DNA from 2 places in the Rhizobium sp. 9140 genome. Region 2 is predicted to be linked to the other one. Evidence: riboswitches for the same ligand, from Rfam matches in the RefSeq annotation. Region 2 holds a riboswitch; the other holds the start of a gene.
The links. Region 2 has a riboswitch for thiamine pyrophosphate ahead of thiB (thiamine ABC transporter substrate binding subunit). Riboswitches for the same ligand answer to the same signal wherever they lie in the genome.
Positions count from the first base shown of each region.

Region 1: another riboswitch for thiamine pyrophosphate. It lies ahead of GA0004734_RS15380 (ABC transporter permease); the one in region 2 lies ahead of thiB (thiamine ABC transporter substrate binding subunit).

Region 1 covers NZ_FJUR01000001.1:3,275,326-3,283,033, reverse strand. Annotated here, with positions in the region: gene istA (IS21 family transposase) at 1-1,318, shown strand, start outside; gene istB (IS21-like element helper ATPase IstB) at 1,315-2,073, shown strand; TPP riboswitch at 2,254-2,357, shown strand; gene GA0004734_RS15380 (ABC transporter permease) at 2,473-3,270, shown strand; gene GA0004734_RS15375 (ABC transporter substrate-binding protein) at 3,267-4,211, shown strand; gene GA0004734_RS15370 (hydroxyethylthiazole kinase) at 4,208-4,960, shown strand; gene thiE (thiamine phosphate synthase) at 4,944-5,603, shown strand; gene thiD (bifunctional hydroxymethylpyrimidine kinase/phosphomethylpyrimidine kinase) at 5,600-6,400, shown strand; gene GA0004734_RS15355 (TRAP transporter large permease) at 6,445-7,708, shown strand, end outside.
Region 2 covers NZ_FJUR01000001.1:463,786-471,493, forward strand. Annotated here, with positions in the region: gene GA0004734_RS02140 (ABC-F family ATP-binding cassette domain-containing protein) at 1-1,292, opposite strand, end outside; gene GA0004734_RS02145 (thiamine diphosphokinase) at 1,295-1,945, opposite strand; TPP riboswitch at 2,083-2,211, shown strand; gene thiB (thiamine ABC transporter substrate binding subunit) at 2,305-3,270, shown strand; gene thiP (thiamine/thiamine pyrophosphate ABC transporter permease ThiP) at 3,278-4,930, shown strand; gene thiQ (thiamine ABC transporter ATP-binding protein) at 4,927-5,676, shown strand; gene GA0004734_RS02165 (M48 family metalloprotease) at 5,970-7,490, shown strand; gene GA0004734_RS02170 (RNA polymerase factor sigma-32) at 7,566-7,708, opposite strand, start outside.

The sequences.
Region 1 (7,708 bases), 2.8 Mb from region 2:
GATCGATCACTGGCTGGACGAAGACAGACAAGTGCCGCGCAAGCAGCGCCATACGGCCAAGCGGGTGTTTGACCGGCTTCGAGACGAATGCGGGTTCACTGGCGGCTATACGATCATCAAGGATTACATGCGCGAGCGGGATCAGCGCCGCCAGGAAGTGTTCGTGCCGCTGTCGCATCCGCCCGGCCATGCGCAGGCCGATTTCGGTGAGGCGATGGTGGTCATCGGCGGTGTCGAGCAGAAGGCGCATTTCTTCGTGCTCGACCTTCCGCACAGCGACGGCTGCTACGTGCGGGCCTATCCGGCGGCAGTGGCCGAGGCCTGGGTCGATGGCCATGTCCATGCGTTCGCTTTCTTCGGCGCCGTGCCGCAATCGATCGTCTACGACAACGACCGTTGCCTGGTGGCGAAGATTTTGCCTGACGGCACCCGCAAGCGCGCGACGTTGTTCAGCGGCTTCCTGTCCCACTACCTTATCCGGGATCGCTATGGCCGTCCCGGCAAGGGCAACGACAAGGGGAACGTCGAGGGTCTCGTCGGCTATGCCCGGCGCAACTTCATGGTACCGATCCCGCAGTTTGCGACATGGGAGGCGTTCAACACCTTTCTGGAGGAGCAGTGCCGGAAGCGCCAGCGCGACAGGCTGCGCGGCGAGAGCGAGACGATCGGCGAGCGCTTGCGGCGCGATCTGGCTGCCATGCGCGCCTTGCCAGCCTCGCCATTTGATGCCTGCGACCAGGCAAGTGCCAAGGTGACGGCGCAGTCGCTGGTGCGCTACAAGACCAACGACTATTCCGTCCCGGTCGCCTATGGCCATCAGGATGTGTGGGTGCGCGGCTATGTCAACGAAGTGGTCATTGGTGGCCGTGGCGAGATCATCGCCCGCCATCCTCGGTGCTGGGAACGGGAAGACGTCGTCTTCGATCCTGTCCATTACCTGCCGCTGATCGAGCAGAAGATCAATTCGCTGGATCAGGCAGCGCCCCTCCAGGGCTGGGACTTGCCGCAAGAGTTCGCTACGCTGCGCCGGTTGATGGAAGGCCGCATGGCCAAACACGGCCGGCGTGAGTACGTGCAGGTCCTCCGCCTGCTGGAGAGCTTCGAACTCGCCGATCTGCATGCGGCGGTGAAGCAGGCGATCCAGCTTGGCGCCATTGGCTTTGACGCCGTCAAGCATCTGATCCTGTGCCGGGTGGAACGCCGGCCGCCCAGACTGGACCTGTCCATCTACCCGTATTTGCCGAGGGCGACGGTCGAGACGACATCGGCGAAGGCGTATATGCGTCTCCTGTCGTCGGATGCGGGAGAAGTCGCATGAACACCCAAGCACCCGAGATCCTTCTCACCCATTATCTCAAAACCCTGAAGCTGCCGAGTTTCCAGCGCGAGTACCAGAAGCTGGCCCGGCTGTGCGCCACCGAAGGCGTCGATCATGTCGGATACCTCACCCGGCTTGCCGAGCGGGAGATGATCGAACGGGACCGTCGCAAGGTCGAGCGTCGCATCAAGGCGGCCAGGTTCCCGGTCGTCAAAAGCCTCGACAGTTTCGACTTCGCCGCCATCCCAAAGCTGAACAGGATGCAGGTGCTGGAACTGGCGCGCTGCGAATGGATCGAGCGCAGGGAGAACGTTATCGCTCTCGGCCCCAGCGGCACGGGCAAGACCCATGTGGCGCTCGGCCTCGGCCTGGCCGCCTGCCAGAAGGGCCTGTCCGTTGGGTTCACGACAGCGGCCGCACTGGTCAGCGAGATGATGGAGGCGCGCGACGAGCGGCGTCTCATCCGGTTCCAGAAGCAGATGGCCGCCTACCAGCTGTTGATCATCGATGAACTGGGCTTCGTGCCGCTGTCAAAGACCGGCGCGGAATTGCTGTTCGAGCTGATCTCGCAACGATACGAGCGAGGCGCGACCCTGATCACCAGCAACCTTCCTTTTGACGAATGGACGGAAACCTTGGGGTCCGAGCGCCTGACCGGCGCTTTGCTCGACCGCATCACCCATCACGTCAGCATCCTCGAGATGAACGGCGACAGCTATCGTCTCGCCCAAAGCCGCGCCCGAAAGGCCGGCTGACGCCCTTCGAAAATCGCAACGCGCGCATGAGACCCCCGCTCGGGCCTAAGCCCTCCCGGCGGTCTCATGCGCGCGCCACAAGTGGCCGACTTTTGCGCCGCCGCGTGGCAGGATTTTACTCCGCCGTTGACACGCGTGCGCAAGGGTGTTGACAAAAACACCTGCATTTTCATAGGTTGGCGACATTCCGACGGGTGTCCTTTCGAGGGCTGAGATGGCGAGAGCCGAACCGTTATGAACCTGATCCGGGTCATACCGGCGTAGGAACGGAAACAGGTGTCCGCCCACGGCCCTTTCTCTCTTCTCCGCTCGCCTGGATCTCCGTCGCCACGTATGGAGATCGCACATGCCGTATGCTGTTCGTCCGCTTTCCCCGCCGCGCATGCGCTGCTGCTAGCCATGCGCGCCTTTCATGCGGCGCTCGGGCTCGGCGCGCTGGTTCTGTTGTGGCAAGCCGGAACGGCCGTGTTTTCGCCGCCGGCCTATCTGCTGCCGTCGCCGCTCGCGGTCGCTAGGGTGTTCCGGGATCAGTCGGCGTTTCTGCTGGCCCAGAGCCTCGTCACGCTGTCGGAAATCCTCATCGGCCTCGTGGCCGGTGCTGTGCTCGGGGCGGGAACGGCGTTCGTGCTGGCGGCGAGCCCGCGCATCGGGCCGTTCGTCTGGCCGACGATCCTCATCCTTCAGGTGCTGCCGGTCTTCGTGCTGGCCCCTGTTCTCGTCGTCTGGCTCGGTTTCGGCATGGCCTCCAAGGTCGCGATGACCGTGCTCATCATCTTCTTTCCCGTCGCCTCCGCCTTTGCCGACGGGCTGAACCGCACGGAGCGGGACATCGTGGACGCCGTGTCCCTGACGCAGGCCTCGCACTGGCAGGCGCTGGTGTCCGTGCGTGCGCCGCTGGCGCTTCCGAGCCTCGTTTCCGGCCTGCGTGTTGCCGCACCTCTGGCGCCGCTCGGCGCCGTGGTCGGCGAATGGGTCGGCGCGTCGGCCGGCCTCGGCTTCGTCATGGTGCAGGCCAATGCCCGCATGCAGACCGCGACCGTATTCGCCGCCATGGTCGTGCTCGCCGTCATGACGCTGCTCCTGCGCCTGCTGGTCGATCTGCTCACCGCCCGTCTTGCGCCCTGGGCGCGCGAGGGCGGCCGCTCGCATTCCGAACGTCGAACCCTTCAAACCGTCTCATCCTGGAGATCTCAATGATCCGTCTTCTCATCGCGACGATGCTTGGCCTGTCCAGCCTTTTCGCCACCATCTCCGCGCAGGCCGCCGACAAGCTGACCGTGCTGCTCGAATGGTTCGTCAACCCGGACCATGCGCCCATGGTGATCGCGCAGGAAAAGGGCCTCTTCGCCAAAGCGGGGCTCGACGTCACGCTCGTGCCGCCGGCGGATCCTTCCGTCGTGCCACGGCTCGTGGCGGCAAAACAGGCGGATATCGGCATCCACTATCAGCCCAATCTCTACCGCGACCATGAAGCGGGCCTGCCGCTCGTGCGCTTCGGCACGCTGGTGGAGACGCCGCTGAACACGGTGACGGTGCTGGCCGACGGGCCGATTAAGAGCCTGAAGGACCTGAAGGGCCGGAAGGTCGGTTATTCCGTCTCGGGCTTCGAGGATGTGCTGCTGGAGCGCATGCTGGCGTCCGAAGGCCTTTCGAAGGGCGATGTCGAACTCGTCAATGTCAACTTTTCACTGTCGCCGTCGCTGATCTCGGGCGCGGTCGATGCGACCATCGGCGGTTATCGCAATTTCGAGCTGACGCAGATGAAGCTCGAAGGACATCCCGGCCGGGCCTTCTTTCTGGAGGAGCATGGCATTCCCGTCTATGACGAACTGGTCTTCGTCACCCATCGCGACCTCGCGAACGACGATCGTCTGCCGCGCTTCCTCTCGGCCGTCGAGGAGGCCTCGATCTTTCTCACCAATCATCCTGACGAGGCCTGGGCGCTGTTTGCCAAGGCCTATCCGAACCTTGACGACGAGCTGAACCGCACCGCCTTCTTCGACACGCTGCCGCGCTTCGCCAAGCGCCCCTTTGCGCTCGATACCGGCCGCTACGCCCGGTTCGGTGCCTTCATGCAGGAGGAGGGGCTGATCGCGAAGGCGCCTGATGTCGCCGATATCGCCGTTGAGCTGAAATGAGCGACATCACACCGCAAACCGTCGCAGGCATGCTGGCGCGGGTGCGGCAGGCGCGGCCGCGCGTCCATTGCCTCATGAACAGCGTGGTGCAGAAGTTCACCGCCGACGGCATCACGGTCATCGGCGGAATGCCCTCTATGACCGGGTCGCTGGAGGAGGTGGAAAGCTTCGTCGGCCGCGCCGATGCGCTGACCGTCAATCTCGGCACGCTGGATGCGGAGCGCCGCGCGGCGATCCGGCTCGGTGTCGCGGTCGCGCGGGCTCAGGGTAAGCCGTGGATCGTCGATCCCGTGCACTGCGACTATTCGCCGTCGAGGCTGGCCTTTGCGCGTGAGTTGATCGCGCTGCAACCGACCGTCGTGCGCGGCAACCGCGCCGAAATGGCCCTGATCGGCGACATGCCCGGCATCCTGCGGATCGTCACCGGCCCGGTCGATCTGCTGCAAATGGGTTCGGCCTCCGTCGAGATCGGCAACGGGCATCCCTTCATGGCGCAGGTGACCGGCACCGGCTGCCTCTCGGGCGGCGTCATCGCCGCGTTTCTGGCCGTCGCGCCGGATGCGCTTGCGGCGGCTTCGGCAGCCCTGACGGTGACCGGGGTCGCCGCGGAACGGGCGGCGCCCCATGCGCGCGGTCCCGGCACGTTCGCGGCCGCCTTTCTCGATGCGCTGGCAGCCATCGATGACACCGACATTCTTTCCCTCGCAAGGATTCGACATGACCATCACGAACATTCGCAAGGTCGATGACCGCCTGAACGCAATCGTCGATGCATCGCTGGCGGAGATCGCGCCGCTGCCCGAACTGGCGCTGCTGGCCGCTCGCAATGGCGCAACGCTGATCCAGTACCGCGACAAGACGGCCTCCACGCGCGTCATGGTCGAGCGTGCGAGCGCAATCCGGGCGGCTCTTGCCGGCACGGGTGCCGCCTTCGTCGTCAACGACCGGGTTGACGTGGCGCTGGCGGCGGGCGCCGACGGCGTCCATCTCGGTGCCGACGACATGAATGCGGAGACGGCGCGGCGGTTGCTCGGCGATGCCGCAATCATCGGCCTGACCGTGAAAACGGCAGCGGATGCTGCGCGCGCGGGCCGGGCGCCGGTGGACTACGCCTGCATCGGCGGCGTGTTCGAAACGCTGTCCAAGGTCAATCCCGATCCGCCGGTCGGTCTTGAAGGCTTGCGCGCGCTGCGCGAGGCGATCCGCGTCCTTCGGCCGGAGATGCCCGTCAGCGCCATCGCCGGCATCGACCTGTCGCGCGTGCCGGCGGTGATCGCGGCGGGCGCGGATGGCGTGGCGGTGATCTCGGCTATCTTCCGGGCCGACGAGATCGCCGGGGCGACCCGCGCGTTCCGCACGGCCGTGGATGCCGCGCTGGAGGATCTGACATGACCGTGATCGCGCTTACCATTGCCGGCTCCGACAGCGGCGGCGGTGCCGGCATCCAGGCCGACATCAAGACGTTTTCCGCGCTGGAAACCTTCGCCACCAGCGTCGTCACCGCCGTGACGGCGCAGAACACGACGGGCGTGACGGCGGTCGAGGATATCTCGTGCCGCCTGATCGCCGCGCAGATGGCGGCGGTGTTTTCCGACATGGATGTCCGGGCGCTGAAGATCGGCATGGTGTCGCGCGCCGAGACCATCGAGACCATCGCCTCGGGCCTCCTGGCTTTTGCGGGACCTGTCGTGCTCGACCCGGTCATGGTCGCGACCTCGGGCGACCGGTTGCTCAGGGAGGAGGCGATCGAGGCGCTGCGGACCGTGCTCGTGCCGCGCGCTTCGGTGGTGACGCCGAACCTGCCGGAAGCAGCCCTTCTGACGGGGCTGCCGATCGCGCAGGACCGTGCCGGTGTGACGAAACAGGCGGAGGCGATCCTGAAAGCCGGCGCGGCGAGCGTGCTCATCAAGGGCGGGCACGGCGATGGGCCGGAGAGCATCGACCTGCTGTTCGACGGCGAGAGCGTGCGAACCTTCGCCGCACCGCGCATCGCCACGCGCAACGATCACGGCACGGGCTGCACGCTCGCCGCCGCCATCACCGCCCATCTCGCGCGGGGTTACGCGCTGGTCGAGGCCGTCAGCCTGTCGAAGACCTATCTTCATCAGGCGCTGGAAGCGGGGCGCGGTGTGGCGATCGGCAAGGGGCGGGGGCCTGTGCACCATTTCTACAGGTGGTGGAGGGCGTGACGGGCGCGGCGCGCCGAAGAGGTCTTGAGACCGGCTCCGGCCATATCGGCGCGCGTCGGCCGTTCGGGGCGCCGGCCCGCATTGCCGGTGCCGTGCTGCGCGGGCTCGACCGCATTCTCGGCACGCTGGCCGGGCTGGTTCTGGCGATCATGCTGGCGGTGGTGCTTGCCGGCGTCGTGCTGCGCTACGGGTTCGCAACCGGGCTGACGGGCGCGGAGGACCTCGGGATCTGGCTGCATATCGGGCTGATCGCGCTCGGTGCGCCCTTGGCATTGAGCGGCCCGCTCGCCATGCGGCTCGACATTCTGGTGTCGCGGCTGCCGCCCCTGCCGCGGCGGCTTGCCTTTATCGGCGCGGACGGCGTCTCGGTGCTTGCCGGGCTCGTGCTCGTCTTCGGCGGCGGAGCGGTCATGGAGATGGTCGGCGGCACATCGCCGACGCTCGGCGTGCCGGAAGCCCTGCGCTTCGGCCTGCCGATGCTGGGCGGCGCGGCCCTGCTGGTAACGCTGGTCCTCACCCGCATCGCCGAGGGGGACATGGTGCGTGGGGTTGCCGGGCCGATGCTTGGCGTGGCGGCGCATCTTCTCGCGAGCCATGTCGTCATCGAGACCTCCTGGCCGCCGAGCCTCTTTCTGGCGCTCGTCGCAGGGTTCGGGCTTCTCCTGTCGGCGCCGCTGGCGCATGCGTTTCTGGCGGCGGCCGCTTTCGCGATCACATTCGGCAGCAGCCTGCCGGAACCGGCGATCCTCTCGACGACCGTTGCCGGCCTGTCCAAGTTCCTGCTGCTCGCCGTGCCGTTTTTCCTGCTGACGGGGGCGCTGCTGACGGTGTCGGGTGCCGCCGACCGGCTGGTGCGGTTTGCGGCAAGCCTCGTCGGACACCGCCGCGCGGGTCTCGCGCAGACCGTGCTTCTGACCGGCGTGCTGTTTTCCGGCGCCTCCGGTTCGTCGGTCGCGAACGCCGCCTTCGGGGCGGCGACGTTCCAGCCGGAACTGGTGCGGCATGGCTACCCGCCGGCGCAGGCCGGGGCCATCGTCGCCGCCACCTCCGTGCTCGACAACGTCATCCCGCCCTCCATCGCCTTCCTGCTTCTGGCGGCCGCGACCAATCTGTCGATCGGCGCGCTGCTCACCGGCGGCTTCATCGCGGGCGGGCTGATGGCGCTGTGCCTTGCCGTCGCCATTGCGCTGACGGCGGGTGATCACGGGCGCATACCGCGCGTCGGGCGCGGCGTGCAGGCGCGGGCGGCGCTGTCGGCCGTCCCCGCCTTCGGGCTCGGGCTCATCGTCGTCTTCGGCATCCGCATCG
Region 2 (7,708 bases):
GGTTCGTCGAGGATCAGGAGGTTCGTCGGGCGCGACAGGATGCGCGCCAGCATGAGCCGGGCTCGCTCGCCACCGGAAAGGTTCTTGATCGGCGTGCGCGCCTGCTCCGGCTGGAACAGAAACTCCTTCATGTAGCCGGTCACATGCCGCTGCTCGCCATTGACGAGCAGCGTCTCGCCGCGACCGTCGGTCAGGTAGTTGGCCAGCGTATCCTCGAGGTTCAGATCCTCGCGCTTCTGGTCGAGCGTGGCGATCTCGAGATTGGTGCCGAGCTTCACCTTGCCGTCGTCGGGCTTCAGCTGGCCGGTCAGCATCTTCAGAAGCGTGGTCTTGCCGGCCCCGTTCGGGCCGACGAGACCGATGCAGTCGCCCCGGTGCACCCGGATGGAGAAGGGCGCAACGATGATGCGTTCGCCATAGGCCTTGGTGATCTTCTCCGCCTCGATCACCAGCTTGCCGGACTCCTGCGCATCGGAGACGCTCGCCTGCACGGAACCCTGCGGTCCCTTGTGGCCGCGGTAGTTGGAGCGCAGATCCTGCAACGCGCCGAGGCGGCGCATGTTGCGCTTGCGCCGGGCGGTCACGCCATAGCGCAGCCAGTGCTCTTCCCGCTCGATCTGCTTGCCGAGCTTGTGCTGCTCCAGTTCCTCCTGCTCCAGCACCTGGTCGCGCCAGGCTTCGAACTGGCCAAACCCGCGGTCGAGCCGGCGCGAGGTGCCGCGATCGAGCCAGACGGTCGCGGTCGAGACCTTCTCCAGAAAGCGACGGTCGTGCGAAATGAGGATGAGGGCGCTGCGCGTCTTCTGCAGCTCGCCTTCCAGCCACTCGATGGTCGGCAGGTCGAGATGGTTGGTCGGCTCGTCGAGCATGAGAATGTCGGGCTCGGGCGCCAGCACCCGGGCGAGTGCCGCGCGGCGCGCCTCGCCGCCGGAGAGATCGTTCGGGTTCTCCTCGCCGCTTAAGCCCAGGTGCGAGAGAAGATAGGTTACCCGATAGGGATCGTCGCCCGGCCCGAGGCCCGCTTCGGCATAGGCCTGCACGGTGGTATAGGCCCCGAAATCGGGCGCCTGTTCGAGATAGCGCACGGTGGACGAGGGATGCCGAAACACCTCTCCCGACTGCGGTTCGATCAGCCCGGCGGCGATCTTGAGCAGCGTCGATTTGCCGGAGCCGTTGCGGCCGACGAGGCAGATCCGGTCGCCCGGCTCCACCTGCAGCGCCGCGCCGTTGAGCAGCGGCGTGCCGCCGAAGGTGAGAACGATATCGTCGAGTTTCAGAATGGGCGGCGCCATGGTCAGGCTCCTGTCATGTCGAGGGGGCGGGCGAGCAGCATCGCGCGGCCCGTGCCGAGCGTCAGCCGCACGGGTCCTTCCGCCACGTTGGAAAGGGTGCGCGACGACCCGAAGGGCACCGCGAAACGGGCGAGCGAATAGCGCGCGCCCGCAATGGAGAGATCGCTCAGTGTATCGAGACCAAGCACGGAGAAGAGGCAGCCTTTCGGCAAATCCATCTCGGTGATGCCGGGCAGCAGCGGCACCGCTTCCTCCTCGCCCGAGGTCAGGAGCACGTCGAGCCCCGTCTCGGCAAGGTGGAGGCCGTGCAACAGGTGCTGGAAGGCATGGTCGCTGCGCTCGCCGCCAAGCGCGCCGGCAAGGATGAGCCGCGTTGCACCACGCTCCAGTGCCGCCGCCACGGCGATCTCGCCGTCCGTCTCGTTCTTGGCCGGCGGATAGGGCTCGCGTGGTACGTCCGGCCAGGCGGCGATCAGCGCTGCCGGCGTCGAGTCGAAATCGCCGACCCAGAGCTCCGGTGTCAACCCGATGGCGTCCGCGTGCCGCATGCCGCCATCGGCGGCGATCACGCGCGTGCCGGCAAGTTGCGCGGCCAGCCGGTCGGTCATCGTCAGCGGCCCGCCGAGCAGGATGGTGAATGCGGTTGCGGTCATCGCGCTGCCATAGCGCGAAGCAGCCCCGGAGGCAAAGGTCAAACGGCGCGAAAGTCCCGAACGGCATGGCGCTTTCACATCCGCGCATCCTGCAACCTTGGATCTTGCCAAGGGGCGGCACGGCGTCTAGATCTTTGCATGCTCTAACGGGGTGCCTTTCCAGCGCGACGATCCTTCGTCGCGGGAAGACGGGCTGAGAGGCTGAAAGCCAACCCGCGGAACCTGATACGGTTAACACCGGCGGAGGGATTAGACGGCTCGCAAGCGCTACTCCCCTTGAAACCCGAATTCTGAAGGAGGCGCGCATGCGCAGCACATGGCTTTTTACCACCACGGTCCCTCTGCTTCTCGCGGTGGGCATGTTTACGGGGGCGCAAGCGGCCGAGACGAAGACGCTGACCGTCTATACCTATGAGAGCTTCACCAGCGAATGGGGTCCAGGCCCGAAGATCGCCGAAAGCTTCGAAAAGACCTGCGATTGCAAGCTGACCTATGTCAGCGTCGCCGATGGCGTGGAGCTGCTCACACGGCTGAAGCTCGAAGGCCCCGCATCCAAGGCGGACGTCGTCGTCGGCCTCGATACCAACCTCGTCGCTGAGGCCAAGGCCACCGGCTTCTTTGCCGCGCACGGCCTCGACACCTCGGCCCTAGAGGTTCCCGGCGGCTTTTCGGACGATAGCTTCGTGCCTTATGATTACGGCCATTTCGCCTTCGTCTACGACACGCAGACGCTGAAGACACCGCCGAAGAGCCTGAAGGAACTGGTCGAGGGCGACGCAAGGGACAAGATCGTCATCGAGGACCCGCGCACCTCCACACCCGGCCTCGGCCTGCTTCTGTGGGTAAAATCCGTCTATGGCGAAAAATCGGGCGAAGCCTGGGCAAAGCTGAAGGACCGCATCCTCACCGTCACCCCCGGCTGGTCGGAAGCCTACGGCCTCTTCACCAAGGGCGAAGCGCCCATGGTTCTGTCCTACACGACGTCGCCCGCCTACCACATGGTTGCCGAAAACAGCGATCGCTATCAGGCGGCCGATTTCGCCGAGGGTCACTACATCCAGATCGAGGTGGCCGGCATGACGAAGGCCGCGCGCGATCCTGACCTCGCCAAGGCCTTCCTCGCCTTCCTCGACGGTCCGGAAGCGCAGGCTATCCTGCCCACGACCAACTGGATGATGCCGGTGGCAACCCCCAGCGAACCGCTGCCGGAGGCTTTCGGAAAGCTGGTCCAGCCGAAGACCACCTTTCTGATGAGCCCCGAGGAGGTCGCCAAGAACCGCAAGGCCTGGATCGACGAATGGCTGGCCGTCATGAGCCGGAACTGACCCCTGCATGCCGGCCGCTCGTGATCGCCGTCTGACACACGCGCTCGGCGTGGCGGGCATCACCGGTATCACGCTGTTCGTCGGCGCCGCCATCCTCGCTCTGGCGCTGGCCGCGACCGGTGAGGCGGCGGGCACGAGGGATACCAGCGGTGTCTTCGACGCCCCTGTCTTCGACGCCTATGTCTGGCGCGTCGCCCGTTCCACGATCATCCAGGCCGGTCTTTCCACGCTCCTGTCAGTCGCCTTCGCCATTCCCGTGGCCTTGGCGCTTGCCCGGCGCCGAAGCTTTATCGGCCGGATCTGGATCATCCGGCTGATGGCGCTGCCGCTCGGCCTGCCGGCGCTGGTCGCAGCCCTCGGCATCGTCGGCATCTGGGGACGGCAAGGCGTCGTCAACGATCTGTTCGCGATGCTCGATTTTGGCCGGCCCGTCGCGATCTATGGGCTCGCCGGCATTCTCGTCGCGCATGTCTTCTTCAACATGCCGCTCGCCGTCAGACTGCTGCTGTCGGGGCTCGAGCGCATTCCCGGCGAATACTGGCTCCTCTCTGCCAATCTCGGAATATCCAGCTTTTCGCTCTTCCGCTTCATCGAGTGGCCGGTTATCCGCGGCCTGCTGTCGGGCATCGCCGGCCTTATCTTCATGCTGTGCGCCACCAGTTTCACGCTGGTGCTGACGCTCGGCGGGGGACCGGCGGCGAGCACGCTGGAGGTCGCGATCTATCAGGCCCTGCGGTTCGACTTCGATCCCCCGCGCGCCATCGCGCTCTCGGCGCTGCAGATCATGGTGACGGCCGTGCTCCTCTTCGTCCTTCGCTGGCTGACCCCGCCCGCAACCGAGGGCTTTACGACCGGCCGGCCGGTGCGCCGCTTCGATGGCCGGTCGCGCACCGCCATCCTCGCCGATATCCTTGTCATCGCGCTCGCAGCCCTCTTCGTCGCAGCGCCGCTCGTCTCCGTCCTTGTCTCGGGCCTTGCCTCCGACCTCGCTAAACTCGCATCGGACGCCCAAGTCTACCGGGCGCTAGCGACCAGCCTCGGCATCGCCGCGGCATCGGCTGTTCTTTCGGTCGCCCTCGCCACCGTCATGCTTACGACGCGCCAGATCCTGCTCTCGCCACGCCGGCCGGGCCGTTTCGCGCATATCTTCTCCGGCAGCGTCGCCGCCGGCACATCGCTGGTCCTCCTCGTGCCGCCGGTCGTCATCGGGGCGGGATGGTTTCTGCTGTTGCGCCCGTTCGGCGATGTCGCCCGCTTCGCGCCGGTCGTCATCACCCTCATCAACACGCTGATGGCGCTGCCCTTCGTCACCCGCGTGCTGGCACCTGCCATCGCAACGCACGCCGCCCGCACCGGACGCCTGACGACGAGCCTCGGCATTTCCGGCTGGTCCCGCATCGTGCTTGTGGATTGGCCGGGCCTGCGCCGCCCGTTATCGATGGCCCTGTCCTTCGCCAGCGCCCTGTCTCTGGGCGATCTCGGCGCGGTCGCATTGTTCGGATCACAGGATATGGTGACCCTGCCCTACCTGCTCTACAGCCGCATGGGCAGCTACCGCACCACGGACGCTGCCGGCCTCGCCCTCCTCCTCGGCATCGTCTGCATCGCCCTCACCATCCTCGGAACCGCACGCGAGAGCCCGAGGAAACGCGCATCATGACCACGACACTCCCGACGATCGCCGTCCGTCTCGAAAACGTCGCGGTCCGCTTCCCCGGCCATTCCGCCCCGCGTACGCTTCTCTTCGATACCACGATCGAGAGCGGCAGGATCACCGCGATCACCGGCGCCTCCGGCTCCGGCAAATCCACCCTGCTCAATCTCGTCGCCGGCTTCGAGACGCCGGACGCAGGCCGCGTCAGCATTCTGGGCGAGGACGTGACACCGATCCCGCCAGCGCTCCGTCCGGTCTCGGTCATCTTCCAGGAACACAATCTCTTCGCCCATCTCGACGTCGCAACCAATGTCGGCCTCGGCATCAGCCCCGCCCTGAAGCTTGACGGGGAGGATCGCGAGCGGATCGAGCGGGCGCTGCGGGATGTGGGGCTTGCAGGCTTCGCACGCCGCCTGCCGCCGACGCTGTCGGGCGGCGAACGGCAGCGGGTAGCACTCGCCCGCGCGCTCGTGCGCCAACGCCCGATCCTGCTGCTCGACGAGCCCTTTGCCGCGCTCGACCCCGGACTGCGTCAGGAAATGGGGGATCTGCTGGCGGTATTGCAGGAGAAGGAAGCCAGCACGATCCTCCTCGTCACGCACCATCCCGACGATGTGCGCCGCCTCGCCGATCGCGTGCTGTTCCTTGGCGACGGCAAGGTCGCCCTCCACGAAGAGTCCGACGCGTTCCTTCGTCGGACCGAACCAGCAGCTGTCGCCCGCTTCCTCGGAGCACGCTCACCCGCCCCGTGAACCGCCTTGATACCGCATGCCACAATTTGACCGTCCGCCTGTGGCACCCGCGGTGGGGCGAAGCGGCAGCCGCGCATCGACGCGGCACAGGAACGGGACAACAGAGAGCGACAGCTTTTTTCCGCAAACCGCCAGGCTTTGCGGAATTATACAGTAGGCATGGGCGGCACGAATAGGCTAGATCGGGCTCTGGGAAACGGGGCGATTGCACGTCTCCCAGGATGTAGGGCGGCTCTGCCGGAACTGCCGTAAGAGCGTTCGGCACGCCGCCGGACGCGAACATGGGCTGAGGCATGACGGTGAACGAGCGGAACGAGCGGAACGGCGGGCATCTGTCGGCCCGTGGCATTGCAAGCACCCTGCGCGCGTCCGTCGCCGGCCTCGCTCTGCTGGCGCTCGCCGGTTGCCAGAGCGCCATCGAGCAGAGCTATGAGCCGAGCGTCTCTCCCTCCGCCACCCCGCAGATCGTCGATGAAGTCCAGAAGAACGATCCTCGCGCGCAGATGGGCGCCCGCGAACATCCGCGAATCGTTGCGAGCTATGGCGGCGAATACAAGGACGAGAAGACGGAGCGGCTGGTCGCCCGCATCACCGGCGCGCTGACGGCTGTATCCGAGAACCCCAACCAGTCCTATCGCATTACGCTGCTGAACTCGCCCGCCATCAACGCGTTCGCTTTGCCCGGCGGCTATCTCTACGTCACGCGCGGCCTGCTGGCGCTCGCCGACGACGCCTCCGAGGTTGCCGCCGTGCTTTCGCACGAAATGGCGCACGTCACCGCCAATCACGGCATCCAGCGCCAGCAGCGCGAGGAAGCCGAAGTCATCGCCAGCCGCGTCGTCTCCGAAGTTCTTTCGAGCGACCTCGCCGGCAAGCAGGCGCTTGCCCGCGGCAAGCTGCGGCTCGCCGCCTTCTCGCGCAATCAGGAGCTTCAGGCCGACGTGATCGGCGTGCGCATGCTGGGTGAAGCGGGCTACGACCCCTATGCCGCCGCACGCTTTCTCGATGCCATGGCCGCCTATAGCCGTTTCTCCTCCGTGGATCCGGACACCGACCAGAGCATGGACTTCCTGTCGAGCCACCCGAACGCGCCGCAGCGCGTGGAACTCGCCCGCCGCCATGCCCGCGCCTTCGGCCCTGAGGGCACGACGGGCGACCGTGGCCGCGACTATTTCCTCGATGGTATCGACGGCCTGCTCTATGGCGACAGCCCGCAGGAGGGCTATGTCCGCGGACAGACCTTCCTGCATGGCAAGCTCGGCATTCGCTTCGATGTGCCGGCCGGCTTCCAGATCGACAACAAGGCGGAAGCGGTGCTCGCCACCGGCCCCGGCGAGATCGCCATCCGCTTCGATGGCGTGGCCGACACCCAGCGTCGCAGCCTGACTGACTATATCGCGAGCGGCTGGGTGACCGGCCTTCAGCCCGAAACGATCCACGCCATCACCATCAATGGTCTGGAAGCCGCAACCGCGCGCGCGTCTGCAGAGCGTTGGGATTTCGACGTGACGGTGCTGCGCATCGACACCCAGATCTACCGGTTCCTTACGGCCGTGCCCAAAGGCATGCCCTCGCTGGAGCCAACGGCCGACGTGCTGCGCAAATCCTTCCGTCGCATGAGCCCGCAGGAGGCCGCAGCCCTCAAGCCGCTCCGCATCCGCGTGATCACTGTCGGTCCCGGCGATACGCTTGCGACCTTGTCTGCCCGCATGATGGGCACCGACCGCAAGCTCGATCTCTTTCGCCTGATCAACGCCCTGCAGATCACCTCGACCATCAAGCCTGGCGACCGCATCAAGATCATTTCGGAGTAGACCAATATCCGAGGCAGACACGAAAAAGCCCGCCGGTGTGGCGGGCTTTTTCGTACGCGTCTGTGTAGACCGACCTCAGTGGGCCGTCAGCGCGAGTTCAGGAGCTTGTGCGACCAGCGCCACCTTCAGCTTTTCCAGTGCGCGTGTCTCGATCTGGCGGACGCGTTCCTTGGAAATTCCGAGATCGGCGCCGAGTTCTTCGAGTGTCGCGCTGTCTT